DNA from 3 places in the Ciceribacter thiooxidans genome. Region 1 is predicted to be linked to each of the others. Evidence: predicted binding sites of a transcription regulator. Region 1 holds the regulator's gene; each other region holds the start of a gene.
The links. Region 1 encodes LexA, which represses DNA repair genes until DNA is damaged. Its sites were predicted from a motif close to TGTTCNNNNTGTGTTCNG; they were not measured.

Region 1 (5,529 bases):
CGGCGACGCCGACGGCAACCGCGGCGCGCGCCAGCGTCTCGACGAATTCCCGCTGACCGCCGGAGGAACCGCCCTGACCTCCCGGCTGCTGCACGGAATGGGTCGCGTCGAACACCACCGGAGCACCGGTTGACGCCATGATCGGCAGCGCGCGCATGTCGGAAACAAGGGTGTTGTATCCGAACGAGGCGCCGCGCTCGCACAACAGCACATTGGGATTGCCGCTGGCATTGATCTTGTTCAGCACATTCCTCATGTCCCAGGGGGCGAGGAACTGGCCCTTCTTCACGTTTATGGCGCGGCCGGTCTGGGCGGCAGCCACCAGAAGATCGGTCTGACGGCAGAGGAAGGCCGGAATCTGCAGGACGTCGACCACCGACGCGACCAGCCGGCAGTGTTCTTCCGTGTGCACGTCGGTCAGGACCGGAAATCCGTACTCCGTCTTGAGATCAGCAAAGACCTCCATCGCCTTGTCGAGCCCGATGCCGCGCTGCGCGGACAGCGAGGTGCGGTTCGCCTTGTCGAAGGACGACTTGTAGACGAGGCCCACGCCGAGCTCGCGGCAGAGCTCGGAGAGCCTTCCGGCGATCATGAAGGCATGATCGCGACTCTCCATCTGGCAGGGACCGGCGATCAACGAGAAACGCCTGGAATTGGAGAAGACGACCTTCGTGCTACCTTCGCCGACGACGACTTCGGAATTGGTCGAAGTGCTCATTATTCCTCCTGGAAAACGAAATGCGCGCCCTGCCCCGCTTCACACGGTACGATCAGGCGGCCATCCTTGCGTGTATGGCGAACGCCATTAGCAGCCAGCAGGCGTTCTGTCACGCCGATATCCCCGGTCCGGAAGACGATCGCCGCACCGACGAGGCCGCGGCCGGCATTTCGCGCGTCGAGCCCGAAATAGCCCGCAAGGCCGGCGGGCGTCAGCACCTCGATCTTCGCGTTTACCGAAGGCACGACGATGCCGAAGGAATGCGCCTCGATCTCACGCTGGTGGAAGACGGTCTCCAGCATCTCCTGGAAGTCGGAGGGATTTTCTTCGGTGAGCACGACGGCGGAGATGCCCGTCACACCGTTCTCGTGGCGTTCCAGCGCGGCGCGATCCGCCGGTAGCGGATTGGCTCGTTCGCAGGAGAAGAGGAGAAAATCGGGCGCGCGCAGGTCGGCGGCGAATGCAAGCCTGAACGAGGCCGTTGCCTCGGTGCCATCCGGCAATCTCAGCGGCCGCGAGAAATGCAGGATTTCGCCAGCCGACAGGCCGTGCTCGACATAGACCTCGTGGTCCGCCGCCGCATCCGTTGAGGCAACCGCGACCCCCGACAACCCCTCACCGTCCGACGCGCGGAAACGGAAGGCGCGATCCCGGGCGACGAAGACATTGCCCTTGCGGACGGCCTCTTCGCACGTCTCGCGACTCGCCACCGCAAGCGGCTCAAGATAGGTCTTGTCGGAGAAGAAGACGCAGGCGTTCTCAGTGCCGAAGGGATGCAGCGCATCGGCGGCGACCGTAAAACCCAGCGCCCCGAGCCGTTCGCGTGCGGGCTTCAGCCCGTGCACCGGCAGAACGATGTGATCGACGCCGCGCGGCGTCTCCATGGCAGTGGACATCCCGCGCCCTCCTTGTCGACCGCGTCTGGTTTGCGCGATTTGCGGGCGCTTTGCAAGGCGGCTGCGGCCTCATCCCATCGGCGTTCGCCGGGATGCGAACGCAGGCGAAAATTCCACCGAACGGCCAACTGCTTACCAATATTTAGGGACTTGCGGAACACATATGGAACAGATAGTGTATGTTCTGGATTTGTTTCACACGACGGGGCTCTGGACATGTTGACGCGCAAGCAACAGGAACTGCTTCTCTTCATTCACGAACGGATGAAGGAATCGGGCGTGCCACCGTCTTTCGACGAGATGAAGGATGCGCTCGACCTCGCATCGAAATCCGGTATCCACCGCCTGATCACGGCGCTTGAAGAGCGCGGTTTCATCCGGCGGCTGCCGAACCGGGCGCGGGCGCTGGAAGTCATCAGGCTGCCGGAGGCCTATTCGTCCAGCCTGCAACCGCGCCGGGGTTTCTCCCCGAGCGTGATCGAGGGAAGCCTTGGGAAGGGCCAACCTGCCCCTGCGGCCAAGCCGCCCGCGGAAGAGCGTTCGAATTCGGTCGCCGTCCCGGTCATGGGCCGGATCGCGGCCGGCGTGCCGATCTCGGCAATCCAGCACAACACCCACGAAATCACCATCCCGGCGGAGATGCTCGGATCGGGCGAGCACTATGCGCTCGAGGTCAAGGGTGATTCGATGATCGAGGCCGGCATTCTCGACGGCGACACGGTCATCATCCGCAACGCCAGCAACGCAACGCCCGGCGACATCGTGGTGGCACTCGTGGACGACGAGGAAGCGACGCTGAAACGCTTCCGCCGCCGGGGCGATTCGATCGCGCTCGAGGCAGCGAACCCGGCTTATGAGACGCGCATCTTCGGCCCTGATCGTGTGAAGATTCAGGGCAAGCTCGTCGGACTTATCCGCCGCTATCACTGACCTTTGCGGCGTTCGCACCCGCTGCGGGCTCCCCGTCGGCGAAGCTGTCGGTCCGCCAGTCGTAAAGTCGATGCCGCTGCCACGGCCTGTCGAGAGTGGTGTATGCGGTGCGCTGACGGATATCCCGATCGTCGTGATTTCCAAGATAGAACTCGGTTGCGCCCGTGCGGCGCAGCACTTCCGCATCGATCATATTCGCGCCGGAGCGACAGCTACCGAAAGGTGAACGGCGCGGCGTGATCACGAAATCGGCAGTATCGCAGGCGGCGCCGAGAAGTGCCGGGTCCTCGACGGTGGCGATCCGCCACCCTTTCGACAGCCGGACGATGCACCAGACTTTTCCCGTACAGAGAAATCGGCCGGAGGGTGACGCTGCGAACTGTCGCCGCATCATCTCGCGAACGGTCCTTATCTGTTCGACGGACAACCGGTCCGCTCCCTCCGCCCGAGTGCCGGCGACGGCACCGTCCTCGCTGCGGAGCGGGCCGAGATGATCCGGACGCGCAAGCGCGTGCTGCCATTGTGAGAAGAGGAAGTCCGACGGTTTGTTGCGGTTCGTCGCGATCGTCCTGCCGTCCGGGCCGGGCAGACCCGCCAGGCGTCCGTCCTCCGAGACGATGAGGTCGGCAGTGTCTTCCGGCGGCAGGAGGATCGCAAGTCCGATCGCCACGACGAGGATGACAGCGCCGATCCACCGAAGGCGTGTGTGCAGCAAGGTGAGTAACAACAGTCCGACGCTCGCGAGCGGCAGGAACCATGCTGCAAGCCGTCCGACGGACGTGCCCTCACTCCAGCTCGCGACCGTGGTCGCGATCACGATGACGATCTCAAGCCCCTCGCCTGCGAGGATGAGAAAGGGCATATCGAGGCCGAACGGCATGAGCAGCATTGCCGCAAGTGCCGCCGGCATCACCACCACAGAGATGATCGGCATTGCCGCGAGATTCGCGACAAGACCGTAAGGTGCCAGTCGATGGAAATGGGCGACGGCGAAGATTGCCGTCGCCAGTCCTCCAATCAGCGACGTCAGGAAGGTGCCGGCCGCGAAATTCCACAGGAAGGAAAGGATCCTCCGGCCGGGAAAGTCCGGCGCATAGCGCGATTGCCGTGCCGCGCGCCGGCGCCAGCCGTCGTAGCCGGCAATCAGTCCTGCGGTGGCGGCAAACGACATCTGGAAGCTGGCACCGAGCACCTGTGATGGCCAAACAACGAGAATGACGATCGCCGCCAGTGCGAGGTTGCGCAGACTGATCGCCGGGCGGTCGAACAGGACGGCAACCAGCATGATCGCGGTCATCAGAAAGGCGCGGATGGCGGAGACCTGCGAGCCGGAGATCATCAGGTAGAGGAAGGCAGCGGCCAGCGCGGCCATGGCAGCGATCTTCTTGATCGGCCAGGACTGGGCGATCGCCGGCGAGAGGCTGAGCAGCTTGCGCAGGCCGACAAAGAAGATGCCGGCGGCGAGCGCCATGTGGAGGCCGGAAATCGCGGTGATGTGCGCCAGTCCCGAAAGCCGCAATGCCTCGGTCGTCGCCGCCGACATCGATCGACGGTCGCCGGTGAGGATCGCGGCGGCAAAGCCGCCGGCGTCGCCCGGAACTGTTCTCCTGATTCGCTGGGTGATGCCGTCGCGGACAATAAGAAGCGTCTGCTCGGCGGCCTCCCACCATGGGCCGGTACCGCTCACCGCCGATCTTTCGACATGCGTCGGCGCTCCGAGAAAATAGCCGACGGCGCCGATCCCGCCGAAGTAGCCGGAGAAGGAGAAGTCGTCGAGGCCGGGCAAAGCCGGTCCGGAAGGTGGCGAGAGCCGTGCCTTTCCCCGCAGCACCTCGCCGAGGGCGAAAGGCTCGTGTCGGGCGCGGGTCATGAGCACGACCTCTTCCGGCGCACGCCTGATCCGCGGCTCCGCCGTCGCCTCTACGCGGACGAGGTAGCGCCATTCGCCGGTCGCCCCCGCCTCCCGCCGAAGCACCCTTCCCGTCACTTGTGTCGTGACCGGCGTATCGAGAAGGACCGTCTGCATCCTGCGGGTCTCGAGATCCGCAAGAAGCATTCCGATGGCACAGAGCGCCAGCGCCGACCATATCCGATGTGCCATGGGGCTGCCGAAACGCGAGAGCACCGCAAAGACGGAGGAAACAGCAAACAGGAACACCGGCGCTACGATCGGCAGGGTCTGCGGCAAGGCAAACCAGAGGACGGCACCGGTCCCCAGTGCGACGGGCACGAACAGGAAGACGCGCCCGAACGCCTCCTCGCGACCAATCGCCGCGTGCGCCGACTGCGCGATCAACGCCGCAGAACGGGAAATACGGTCAACAAGACATTCCCCACCGGTCGCCTGACGGACGACGAGTGCTCCAGCCGAGCGCGGTTGCGCGACGACAATCGCGTCGAGGGGGATAGTAATGGCGAGCGTCGGCCCTTCCCCTGCTCCGTTCCCGGCGCGGTCTTCCGCGATCTTTTCCAAGATGGCCCCAGCCCCGATCGGAGGACCGGACGCCGACGCTGCGGCATCCGCCTCACCGGCAAACTGTAGCAATCAATGCGCGCGAAAGAAAGCCTGAAACACTTCATGATGGCACGGAGATAAGCTTCGGAAATCACGATGTGTTGCTGGCATTTCGCGTCGCACAATTTGCCCTTTGGCTAGCTTGGCATTAACGTCGGGATCATATAGCTAACTCGGGACGCTTAACCTGCGACGCCTTTTCGAAGGCGCCGGACCGCCAATTTCGGAGGATTAGCATGACGGAAAAAAGCGCAGCACTGGCACTCGGCGACAAGAAGGTCGACCTTCCGGTGAAGGAAGGAACCATCGGGCCGAGTGTCATCGACATCGGAGCCCTCTACAAGCACACCGGCTCCTTCACCTACGATCCGGGCTTCACCTCGACTGCGTCCTGCGAATCCAAGATCACCTATATCGACGGCGACGAAGGCGTATTGCTGCACCGCGGCTATCCGATCGAACAGCTCGCC
Region 2 (5,529 bases), 1.4 Mb from region 1:
TGGTTGAGCGCGGCAGCCGTCTCTTCGAGACTTGCCGCCTGCTGCTCGGTACGCCGCGACAGGTTGTCCGCGCTGTCGCTGATCTCCGAGCTGCCGTTGTTGATGGATCCGACGCTCACGTTGACGGCGTTGATCGCGTTTTCGAGGCTGGTGACGGCGGCGTTGAAGTCGGCCTTCAGCGCGGCGTATTCGCCAGGGAAGTCGGCCTGGATGCGATAACCGAGATTGCCGTTCGAAAGCTCCGACAGACCGGTGCCGAGCACGGTGACCACCTTCTGCTGGAGGGCGGCGCTTTCCTCACGTTCCGCTTCGGAGCGGTTACGCTCGTCTTCTGCCGCCCGCCGCTGCCGCGCTGCCTCGCCCTCGAGCACCTGTCCCTCGGAAAGCCGATGCCGGAAGCCTTCGAGCGCCTTGGCAACGAGCCCCAGCTCGTCGGTACGGTTCTGTCCCTCGACCATTGTCTCGTAGTTGCCTGCGCCGAGACGATCGACGTCCGCGACGATGGCGTGCAGCGGCTTCTGAACATAGGCGCGTGCGGCAAGGTAGAGTGCGGTCATCACCGCAGCGAGAACTACAAGGCCGCCGATGATCATCATGACGGTCTGTGCTTCGACGGGTGCGCTGATTGCACTTTGAGGAATGTCGACGATGACCGCCCAGGTGGTGTTCACGCCCGGAACGGCAAAGGGATAGATCAGGCGGTCGAAAGGTTCGGTTCCGGCGGCAGCGACGTTGAGCAACGTCTCGGGTTTCCCGGAAGATAGCGCCGCCTTGAGCTTGTTCCCGCCTTCACCTTCATAGGGCTTCATCAACAGATCGGCCGAGGGCGCCACGAGCCACTGGCCGGTATGCCCGACGAGCATGACCCGTCCGGTCTCGAAAGGCTTGAGGGCTTGCAGTTTTTCGGAGAGAGAACCGAGGGAGATGTCGACACCGGTCACACCGATCATCTTGCCGCCGGAGACCACCGGATAGGCAATCGAACTCATGGTCGTGGGGACCTCGGTCCCCTCCGCCAGATACGGGGCGGTGATGGCACCCTTGCCGCTCTTGGCGGCGAGTGCGTACCACTCCTGCGTATAGTCGTTGTTGAAAGTGGAAAACTGAATGCCGCCGTCCTGCGTCTTTGACCAGTACGGCGTGAAGACTCCGTTGTCATTGCCGCCGAGTTCGAGATTCTTGACCGTATCTTCCTTGCGTCCGTCGAAAGCTTGCGCGACTTCGCAGAACCAGCTGCCGAAGGCGAACGCATTCTGTTCGACATTGGCCTTCAGGAGATTGATGGCGCCCTTGCGATCGAAGGACTGTGCCTCATGTCCGCGCGCGAGCACACCCGCCATCGAGCGGGCGGCGCTTGCGAGTTCACCGATATCGCCGGCGACTTCGTTCGCGATCGCATTCGCCTGGCTCTTTGCCTGATCCATCGTCAGCGACTGGACGCGATCACGGGTCTGCGAAATGAGAACCAGGTTGGAGAGGGCAAGCACCAGTGCGATGGCGATGCCGGTGACGAGCTGTAGCTTGAAAGCAATGGATTTGGAAATCAGTTTTAACATGACGGCCTCGAACCCGCGCGCCGGCGGGCCGGCGCGTTGAATTGGTCACAGGGAGGGGATGCTCCTTCATGGAGCGGTGTTTTCACTCCATGCAGCCACGGCGCCGGAGAAAGCAGTGCGAGAATAAGAATGGAAAGCTTAATGCATATTGAATTTGCGGCGCATTTCCGACCTTCGAGCGGCAACGCGTGCCGATACAACCATCGGTGCGGTGAAAGAGAGATGCGACGAGAGGTATCAGAGCCTGGCGGCAACCTCGTCGGACATCGGGATCGAAGGCTGCGCCCCCGGCTTCAGGCAGGCAAGCGAACCGGCGACCGCCGCTCGACGAAGCGCATCCGTGAAGGAGAGACCCTGATCCAGTCCCGCGGCGAAATAACCGCAAAAGGTGTCGCCCGCGCCGACCGTATCGACTGGCACGATCTTCAGTCCGTTGACCCTGACCAGTTGGCCCTGATCGACGGCGATCACGCCATCCGCCCCGAGCGTGACGACGAGGGTCTGCCCGGTTTCCTCGTGCAGGCGCAGCAGCGCCTTTTCGCGCTCGTCCGCTCCCATGCCGTCCCGCGCAGCGAGGCGTTCGAACTCTGTCTCGTTGGCAACCACGATGTTTGCCATCCGACCGAGGCGAGCCGCCTCCGCCGTCAAGGGCGCGATATTGATGATCGTCGTGATCCCGCGGTCCCGCGCACGCGAGAGGGCTTCCTCCACGGCCCCGGCCGGTATCTCCAGCTGCAGCATGAGAATGTCGTCCTGTGCCATGGCATCGACCGCGGCCTGTGCGTCCGATTTGCTGATCGTACCGTTTGCGCCGGGAACGACGGCAATCATGTTCTCTCCGTCATCACCGACCAGAATGAGCGCGGTGCCTGTCGGCGCTGACGTCTTGTGAACTGCCGAAAGCTCGGTTCCCGCCTGTTTGAGGAGTTCCAGCGCCGGTGCGGCGAATGCGTCACTGCCGACCGCACCCACCATGCGCACATGGGCGCCGGCGCGCGTCGCAGCGAGCGCCTGATTTGCGCCCTTGCCGCCCGCCGCCGTTGAGAAATCCTTGCCACCAACCGTTTCTCCGGGCTTCGGGAGCCGCGTCGTCGTGGCAATGAGGTCCATGTTGATGGAACCGAATACGGTGATCATCGAGGTGTTTCCGTCCGTTACGTGTTTTGGAGGCGAGTTTGGCCCGTGGGCTAGTCCTCGTCAACGACCCGAAGCTTGAGAAGCCCCGTCTTGCTCTCGACGGCGCGCGCCGTTCCGCCTTCATCGCCGTTGCCGGACTGGAATTCGAGCGCTTCGATCTTTGCGCCCCGCTTGGTCAGCTTGTCGGCCGACGTGAGGATCATGTCGACATCCTTCTGGGCGGCGAGAAAATGGCTCTGTAGTTTGCGTGTCCGGTCGTCCAACCGGGCGAGATCTTCCATCAGGTGGATGACCTCCCCCTGGATGAGGTGCGCTTGTTCGCGCATCCGCTGATCCTTCAATACGGCCTGGATCACCTGGATCGACAGCATCAGCAGTGACGGCGAGACGATCACCACGCGCATGCGATGTGCTCTCTGGACGATACCTTCGAAGTTCTCGTGGATCTCCGCGAAGATCGATTCCGAGGGAACGAACAGAAAGGCCATGTCCTGGGTCTCGCCGGGAATGAGGTACTTTTCCGCGATGTCCCGCAGATGCACCTCCATGTCGCGGCGAAACTGCTGACCGGCAGTCTTCTTGGCATCCGCCGTCTCGGCGTCGCGTATCGCGCTCCACGCCTCCAGCGGAAACTTCGCGTCGACGACCAACGGCGGAGAGTCGTTCGGCATACGGATCGTGCAATCCGGTCGCGATCCGTTGGAAAGTGTGGATTGAAATGCATAGGCGCCGATCGGTAGTCCGTCGGCGACGATCGTTTCCATCCTCGACTGCCCGAAGGCTCCGCGTGTCTGCTTATTCGAGAGAATGGCCTGCAGTCCGACGACATCCTTCGCGAGCGACTGGATGTTGTTCTGGGCCGCGTCGATGACCGCGAGGCGCTCCTGCAGCCGGCGCAGGTTCTCGTGTGTGGTCTTCGTCTGCTCGCTGATCGTCGCCCCGATCCGGTGCGACATGCCGTCGAGGCGCTGATTGATCGCTTGGTTGAACTCCGACTGTTTGGTGCCGAAGACATCGGCCATGGCCGCAAGGCGCCCCTGCATCTCCGCCTGGGCGCGCAGCAGTTCGGCCATCCGCGCTTCGGCTGCAGCCTCTCTTTGGGATGCTTCCATTTCCATGCGAAGCCGCATTCGGCCGCTTCGCATCACGGTGACGGCCCAGAGTATCAGCCCCGCGAGAATGAGTGCTGCAAGACCGAGGACGAGCATGGTGGATGAGACGGCGAAGTCGCCGATCATGAAGACCGGCGCGCCGGCTGCGGAAGGTGTAGTGTTCATGGCGATCAATCTAGCAGATTCGGCCATCGATGACAGATCAAAACGAGAACGAAGATCGGGTCGCCGACAATCCGGTCAGGCGATCCCGCAAGCAAGAGGTGAGGCCGATTGTATGGTGCACCATCAGGTTTGCCGTTGATCACATTTCGCGCCTGTCATTCATTCTCCGTTTAGCATTTTAGGCAAAGTCTTCGGCCACATTTCTTTCACCGACCGGCAGGCGTCATGGCGCCTGAGCCATTGCGAGGCAACATGCAAGAGAGTGGTGACGACAGCCTGAAGCAGCGCCTTGATTTCATCGAGCTCGACGAGAAGACCTGTCGCACGCTTCACTCGCTGCGGCCGACTCTTTCCGAGATTCTGGGCGGCGCGCTCGACAAGTTCTACGCCAAGGTCGCGGCTACGCCGCATCTTGCCCGGTTCTTCCGTGACGGTTCGCACATGGCGGCCGCGAAGAAGGCCCAGGTCGGTCACTGGGACCGTGTTTCGAACGGAACCTTCACGCAGGAATACGTCAGGGGCGTCACCGCGATCGGCAAGGCCCATGCCCGGGTCGGCCTTGAGCCGCGATGGTATATCGGCGGCTATTCGATGCTCATCGGCGAACTGGTAGCGGGCGTACTGAAAAAGCATTGGCCGTTCCCCTTCGGCAAGCATCACGCGACCGCTCTTGCCGACAAGCTGAGCGCCCTGATCAAAGCCTCCATGCTGGACATGGACTACTCGATCTCCGTGTATCTCGATGCGCTCGAAGAGAAGCGCCTGCAGCTTCAGGAAGAGCGCGAGCGCTCCGAGGCCAATCAGCAGATCGCCATGCAGCACTTGCGCCGCGGCCTCGAAGCGCTGGCGCACGGCGACTTCAAAGCTCGTATGTCGGATGACCTGCCGGATGACTTCAAGCAGATGGCGACGGACTACAATGAGGCCGTGGCTCGTCTCAACGAATCCTTCCAGCTCATCCGTCGCTCTTCGGAGGAAATCCTCACCGGAACAGAGACGATTGCCCGTACCTCCGACGAGCTGGCCCTGCGCACCTCCAAGCAGGCGGCCGGCGTTCAGGAAAGCTCGACTGCCTTGCAGCAGCTTTCCGTGAGCGTCAGTCAGACCGCTTCCAATGCCGAACGGGCCGCGTCCGTCGTGAAGGAGACGCAGCAACAGGCCCGGACCTCCGGCGAGGTGGTGAACCAGGCGGTGTCGGCTATGGCGGAGATCGAGAAGTCGTCGGCCGAAATCTCGAAGATCATCGGGGTCATCGACGAAATCGCCTTCCAGACGAATCTCTTGGCGCTCAACGCCGGCGTCGAGGCGGCCCGTGCGGGCGAGGCCGGCAAGGGCTTCGCGGTCGTCGCCCAGGAAGTTCGCCAGTTGGCACAGCGCAGCGCCGACGCGGCCAAGGAAATCAAGCGGCTCATCTCCCAGAGCTCGCAGCAGGTGAACGAAGGCGTCGAACTCGTTTCCAACACCGGTACGGCTCTGGCTGACATCATCGGACGGATCGATGCCATCAATACCTTCGTCGGAGAGATCGCGACTGCCGCCAAGGACCAGGCCTCCGGACT
Region 3 (5,529 bases), 320 kb from region 1:
CGATGATGTCCTCGATACAGTCCGGTCGCATGCCGATCAGCGCCTTGCGCATGCCGGCACTTTCAACCTGGAACACGCCGACGGTTTCGCCGCGGGAGAGCATTTCGTAGGTCAGCTTGTCGTCGAGCGGAATCGCTGCCAGGTCGACGTCGACGCCTCTCTGCTCCTTGACGAAATCGACAGCCGTCTTCAGCACCGTCAGCGTCTTCAGGCCGAGAAAGTCGAACTTGACCAGCCCCGCCTGCTCGACCCATTTCATGTTGAACTGGGTCACCGGCATGTCGGAACGCGGATCGCGATACATCGGCACCAGCTTCGACAACGGGCGGTCGCCGATGACGATACCGGCGGCGTGGGTCGAGGCGTGGCGGTAGAGGCCCTCGATCTTCTGGGCGATGTCGAGAAGACGGGCGACGACCGGCTCCGCTTCCGCCTCCTCGCGGAGCTTCGGTTCCTCCTCGATCGCCTTGGAAAGCGGCGTCGGGTTCGCCGGGTTGTTCGGCACCAGCTTGCAGATCTTGTCGACCTGGCCGTAGGGCATCTCCAGCACGCGGCCGACATCGCGCAGGGCCGCACGCGCCTGCAGCGAACCGAAGGTGATGATCTGCGCCACCTGCTCACGGCCGTACTTCTGCTGGACGTAGCGGATCACCTCTTCGCGCCGGTCCTGGCAGAAGTCGATGTCGAAGTCGGGCATCGACACGCGTTCCGGATTGAGGAAGCGTTCGAAGAGCAGCGAGAAGCGCAAGGGGTCGACGTCGGTGATGGTGAGCGCATAGGCGACCAGCGAGCCCGCGCCCGAACCGCGGCCCGGACCGACGGGAATGTCGTGCTGCTTCGCCCACTTGATGAAGTCGGAAACGATCAGGAAGTAGCCGGGAAACTTCATCCGCTCGATGATCGAGAGCTCGAATTCGAGCCGTTCGCGGTAATCCTTCTCCTCGTAGCCCGCCGCCATTCCGAGCGCGGCGAGCCTCCGGTCGAGCCCCTCGACCGCCTGCCGCCGCAATTCCTCCGCCTCGGCTTTCTCCGCCTCCTCCGGATCGGCGCCGACGCCGGCAAAGCGCGGCAGGATCGGTTTGCGCGTGTTGAGCACGAAGGAGCACCGCATGGCGATCTCGACGGTGTTCTCGATCGCCTCCGGCAAGTCGGCGAAGAGCGCCTGCATCTCGGCCCGGCTCTTCAGATAATGGTCGGGCGTCAGGCGGAAGCGGTTGTCGTCGGAAACGATCGCATTGTGGGCGACGGCCATCAGCGCGTCATGCGCGTCGTAGTCCTCCCGGGTGAGAAAGAACGCTTCGTTGGTCGCAACCAGCGGCAGGTCGTACTGATAGGCGAGCTGCACCATCTTCGTCTCGTGGCGACGATCGTAGTCGCCGTGACGCTGCAACTCGACATAAAGCCGGTCGCCGAAGAGCCGCTTCAGCGTCGAAAGCCGCGCCTCGGCCTGCGCCCCGTGCCCTTCCTGAAGGGCGACATCGACCGGTCCGCCCGAAGCCCCGGTCAATGCGATCAGCCCGTCCGTGCCGCGTTCTTCCAGCCACGACGTGGTGACATGCACCGCCTGGTGCCCCTCTCCTTCGAGGTAGGCACGGCTGACGAGATCCACGAGCCGCTCGTAGCCGGCGGCATCCGCCGCAAGCAACACGATCGCAGGGTATCTGGCGGGCGCATGCGACGAACGTTTATCGTCCCGCGCATCCTCCATATCGATCGACAACTGGCAGCCGATGATCGGTTGCAGCCCGTCACCGACGGCATATTGCGAAAACTCGAGCGCGACGAAGAGATTGTTGGTGTCAGTGATGGCGACCGCCGGCTGGCCGTCGGCGGCGGCCTTGCGGAGAATCTTCTTCAGCGGCAATGCGCCTTCGAGCAGCGAATAGGCCGAATGGAGGCGCAAATGCACAAAACCCGGCGACCCTGCCTCGTGCACACCTTCGCCAACTGCTTCGCCCATATCCGTCTACCCGCATCCGATGAATCGGTGCGATTTTCGGTCGCCCCGACAGGGAAGTCCAGCCTTCGCGACCGGACACGGGTCACTCTCTACAGGATAGGTGCGAGAACCTCAAATCGCGGAGACGATCACCGAGAAACCGGTGAGGAACATGAGGATCGAGGCGAATGCGGCGACATCACGGAAAACATCAGTCATGGCTCACTCCTTACTCTTTATGTTTTTATTTTGTTCCGTGTTTGTTCTCTTGTCAACCCAAAAAGGGTCATATACTTCCATTCACGATGCGAATGCGCTGGAACATAGAGGAAACGCAGCAGACGGTGCGGTCGGCCGCATCGCTTTGCCCGGCGCCGCAGAGTTCAGACAGGATAGATGAGGGTGGTAACCGTCAGAGCCCGGTGCGCCGCATGACATGCATCGGCCGGGGCCTTCGTCAGATCTCGGCCCGAAGTCGTCAGACGGCGTAGTCGACGATCTTGCCGTCGGCGATCGTCACGCAACGGTCCATGCGCTGGGCCAGTTCGTGATTGTGGGTGGCGATCAGCGCTGCGAGCCCCGACTGGCGGACCAGAGCGCGCAAGGCGGAGAAAACGTAGGATGCCGTCTCCGGATCGAGGTTGCCGGTCGGCTCGTCGGCGAGCAGCACGAGCGGCGCATTGGCGACGGCGCGGGCAATCGCCACCCGCTGCTGTTCTCCGCCGGAAAGCTCCGCCGGGCGATGATCGGCGCGATGGCCGATCCGCATATAGTCGAGAAGTTGTGCGGCCCGCTCCTTGGCCTCGGCCATGGAAAGCCCGGCGATGAGCTGCGGCATCATAATGTTTTCGAGCGCGGAGAATTCCGGCAGCAGGTGGTGGAACTGGTAGACGAAGCCGATCGAGCGGCGCCGCACGGCCGTCCGGCGATCCTCCGACAGTGCCGAACAGGCCTCGCCACCGATCACGACTTCCCCGGCGTCGGGATGTTCAAGCAGGCCCGCCACGTGCAGAAGCGTCGACTTGCCCGTGCCGGACGGCGCGACGAGCGCCACCGTCTCTCCGGCCGTGAGGCTGAAGTCGGCGCCTTTCAGGATCGTCAGAAGCGTATCGCCCTGCCCGTAATTGCGATCGATCCCGGTGAGCGCGAGAACTTTGTCGGTGGCCATGGAAAGCGGCATCCTTATTCGTATCGGAGGGCTTGCACGGGGTCGAGCCGCGAGGCGCGCCAGGCAGGGAAGAGCGTCGCAATGAAGGAGAGCGTCAGCGCCATGATGACGACGGACATCGTCTCGCCGACGTTCATGTCCGCCGGAAGCTGGCTGAGGAAATAGAGTTCGGGATCGAAGAGCACCGTGCCGCTCACCCAGGAGAAGAAGCTGCGGATCGATTCGATGTTGAGACAGACGACGACGCCCAGCGCCACGCCGGCGAAGGTGCCGGTGACGCCGATCGCGGCACCCGTCATGAAGAAGATGCGCATGATCGAGCCGGAGGTTGCACCCATGGTGCGCAGGATCGCGATGTCGCTCCCCTTGTCCTTCACCAGCATGATGAGGCCCGAGATGATGTTGAGCGCCGCGACCAGCACGATCAGCGTCAGGATCATGAACATGACGTTGCGCTCCACCTGCAGGGCGGAAAAGAAGGTCTGGTTGCGCTGGCGCCAGTCGGTGATGAAGATCTGCCGGCCGGCCGCTTCCTCGACCTTTGGCCGCAGTTCGTCGACCATGTCCGGGTCGTCGACGAAGAGTTCGATCGACTGAACGATGCCTTCGGCATTGAAATAGAGCTGCGCCTCCTCGAGCGGCATGTAGATGATCGAGGCATCGTATTCCGACATGCCGATCTCGAAGATGCCGGAGACGGTGTAGGACTTCACCCGCGGATTGACACCGAGCGGTGTCACGTCCCCCTCGGGCGAGACGAGCGTGATGGAATCGCCGGCGGTGAGTCCGAGTTCGTTCGCCATGCGCGAACCGATCAGAACGCCCTGCCCCGCGGCAAAGCCGACCATGTCGCCGGCGCGGATGTTGTTCGAGACGGTCTTGAGCTTGGTGAGGTCGTCGGCGCGGATGCCGCGCACCAGCGCGCCGGTGCCTGCCCCGCCGCGGCCCGACGCAAGGGTCTGCCCCTCGACGAGCGGCAGCGCCATCGTCACCCCGGCGATGCCGGAGAACTTGTCGGCGAGCTCCGCATAGTTGTCGAGCGGCCCGTCGACGGGCTGAATGATCATGTGACCGTTGATGCCGAGGATGCGCGAGATGAGCTCGGTGCGGAAGCCGTTCATCACCGCCATGACGATGATGAGTGTTGCGACACCCAGCATGATGCCGATGAAGGAGAAGCCGGCGATCACCGAAATGAAGGCCTCCTTCCGCCGGGCGCGCAGGTAGCGCCAGGCGACGATGCGCTCGAAGGCGGAGAACGGCCGCGCCGACGGGCTCGGGGTGACCTTGTCCGCCTCGCGGCCTTCGACTGCGCTTGTCATCTCGCCTCCTCGACCGGCAATCAGCCGACCAGCTTGTTGATGGCTGCCTCGACCGTCATCGTTTCACGCGCGCCGGTCTTGCGGTCCTTGAGCTCGACCTCGCCGTTGGCGACCGAACGTGGGCCGGCAATGACCTGAACGGGAACGCCGATGAGATCCGCCGTGGCGAACTTGGTGCCGGCGCGATCGTCGGTGTCATCGAGCAGCACGTCCTTGCCGGCGTTCGAAAGCGCAGCGTAGATCGCGTCACAGGTGGCGTCGCAGGCCGCATCGCCGGCCTTCATGTTGATCACGACGGCATCAAAGGGCGCGACCGAGGCCGGCCAGATGATGCCGGTGTCGTCGTGCGAGGCTTCGATGATCGCCGGAACGAGGCGGGTCGGGCCGATGCCGTAGGATCCCATGTGAACGGTATGCTCCTTGCCGTCGGGGCCCTGAACCTTGGCGCCCATCGGCTCGGAATACTTGGTACCGAAGTAGAAAATATGGCCGACCTCGATACCGCGGGCGGAAAGGCGCTCACCTTCCGGAACGGCGGCAAAGGCCGCCTCGTCATGCATTTCGGAGGTGGCGGCGTAGAGCGAGGTCCACTTGTCGAAGATCGCCTGCAGGCCCCGCACATCGTCGAAGTCAGTGTCGGCGCCGGGAATGTCGAAGTCGACGAAATCCTTGTGGCAGAAGACCTCCGACTCGCCGGTCTCGGCGAGGATGATGAATTCGTGGCTGTGATTGCCGCCGATCGGGCCGGTATCGGCGCGCATCGGGATCGCCCGCAGCCCGAGCCGGTCGAAGGTGCGCAGATAGGCCGCGAACATCTTGTTGTAGGAGTGCACCGCCGCTTCCATGGTGAGGTCGAAGGAATAGGCGTCCTTCATCATGAACTCGCGCGAGCGCATGGTCCCGAAGCGAGGACGGATCTCGTCGCGGAACTTCAACTGGATATGGTAGAGGTTCAGCGGCAGGTCCTTGTAGGACTTGACGTAGGAGCGGAAGATATCGGTGACCATCTCCTCATTCGTCGGGCCATAGAGCATCGGCCGGTCCTGGCGGTCCTTGATGCGCAACATCTCCTTGCCGTAGTCGTCATAACGGCCGCTCTC

Region 2: the regulator LexA is predicted to act here: its motif matches at 4,004-4,021, upstream of H4I97_RS15420 (DNA recombination protein RmuC).
Region 3: the regulator LexA is predicted to act here: its motif matches at 2,190-2,207, upstream of dnaE (DNA polymerase III subunit alpha).

The regions. Positions count from the first base shown of each region.
Region 1 is NZ_CP059896.1:1,703,436-1,708,964, forward strand. It holds gene kdsA (3-deoxy-8-phosphooctulonate synthase) at 1-718, opposite strand, end outside; gene H4I97_RS08075 (VOC family protein) at 718-1,614, opposite strand; gene lexA (transcriptional repressor LexA) at 1,831-2,544, shown strand; gene H4I97_RS08085 (ComEC/Rec2 family competence protein) at 2,525-5,017, opposite strand; gene gltA (citrate synthase) at 5,296-5,529, shown strand, end outside.
Region 2 is NZ_CP059896.1:3,131,772-3,137,300, reverse strand. It holds gene H4I97_RS15430 (methyl-accepting chemotaxis protein) at 1-1,556, opposite strand, end outside; gene H4I97_RS15425 (ribokinase) at 1,794-2,693, opposite strand; gene H4I97_RS15420 (DNA recombination protein RmuC) at 2,744-3,970, opposite strand; gene H4I97_RS15415 (globin-coupled sensor protein) at 4,223-5,529, shown strand, end outside.
Region 3 is NZ_CP059896.1:2,022,255-2,027,783, forward strand. It holds gene dnaE (DNA polymerase III subunit alpha) at 1-1,960, opposite strand, end outside; gene H4I97_RS09750 (ABC transporter ATP-binding protein) at 2,418-3,107, opposite strand; gene H4I97_RS09755 (lipoprotein-releasing ABC transporter permease subunit) at 3,122-4,429, opposite strand; gene proS (proline--tRNA ligase) at 4,450-5,529, opposite strand, start outside.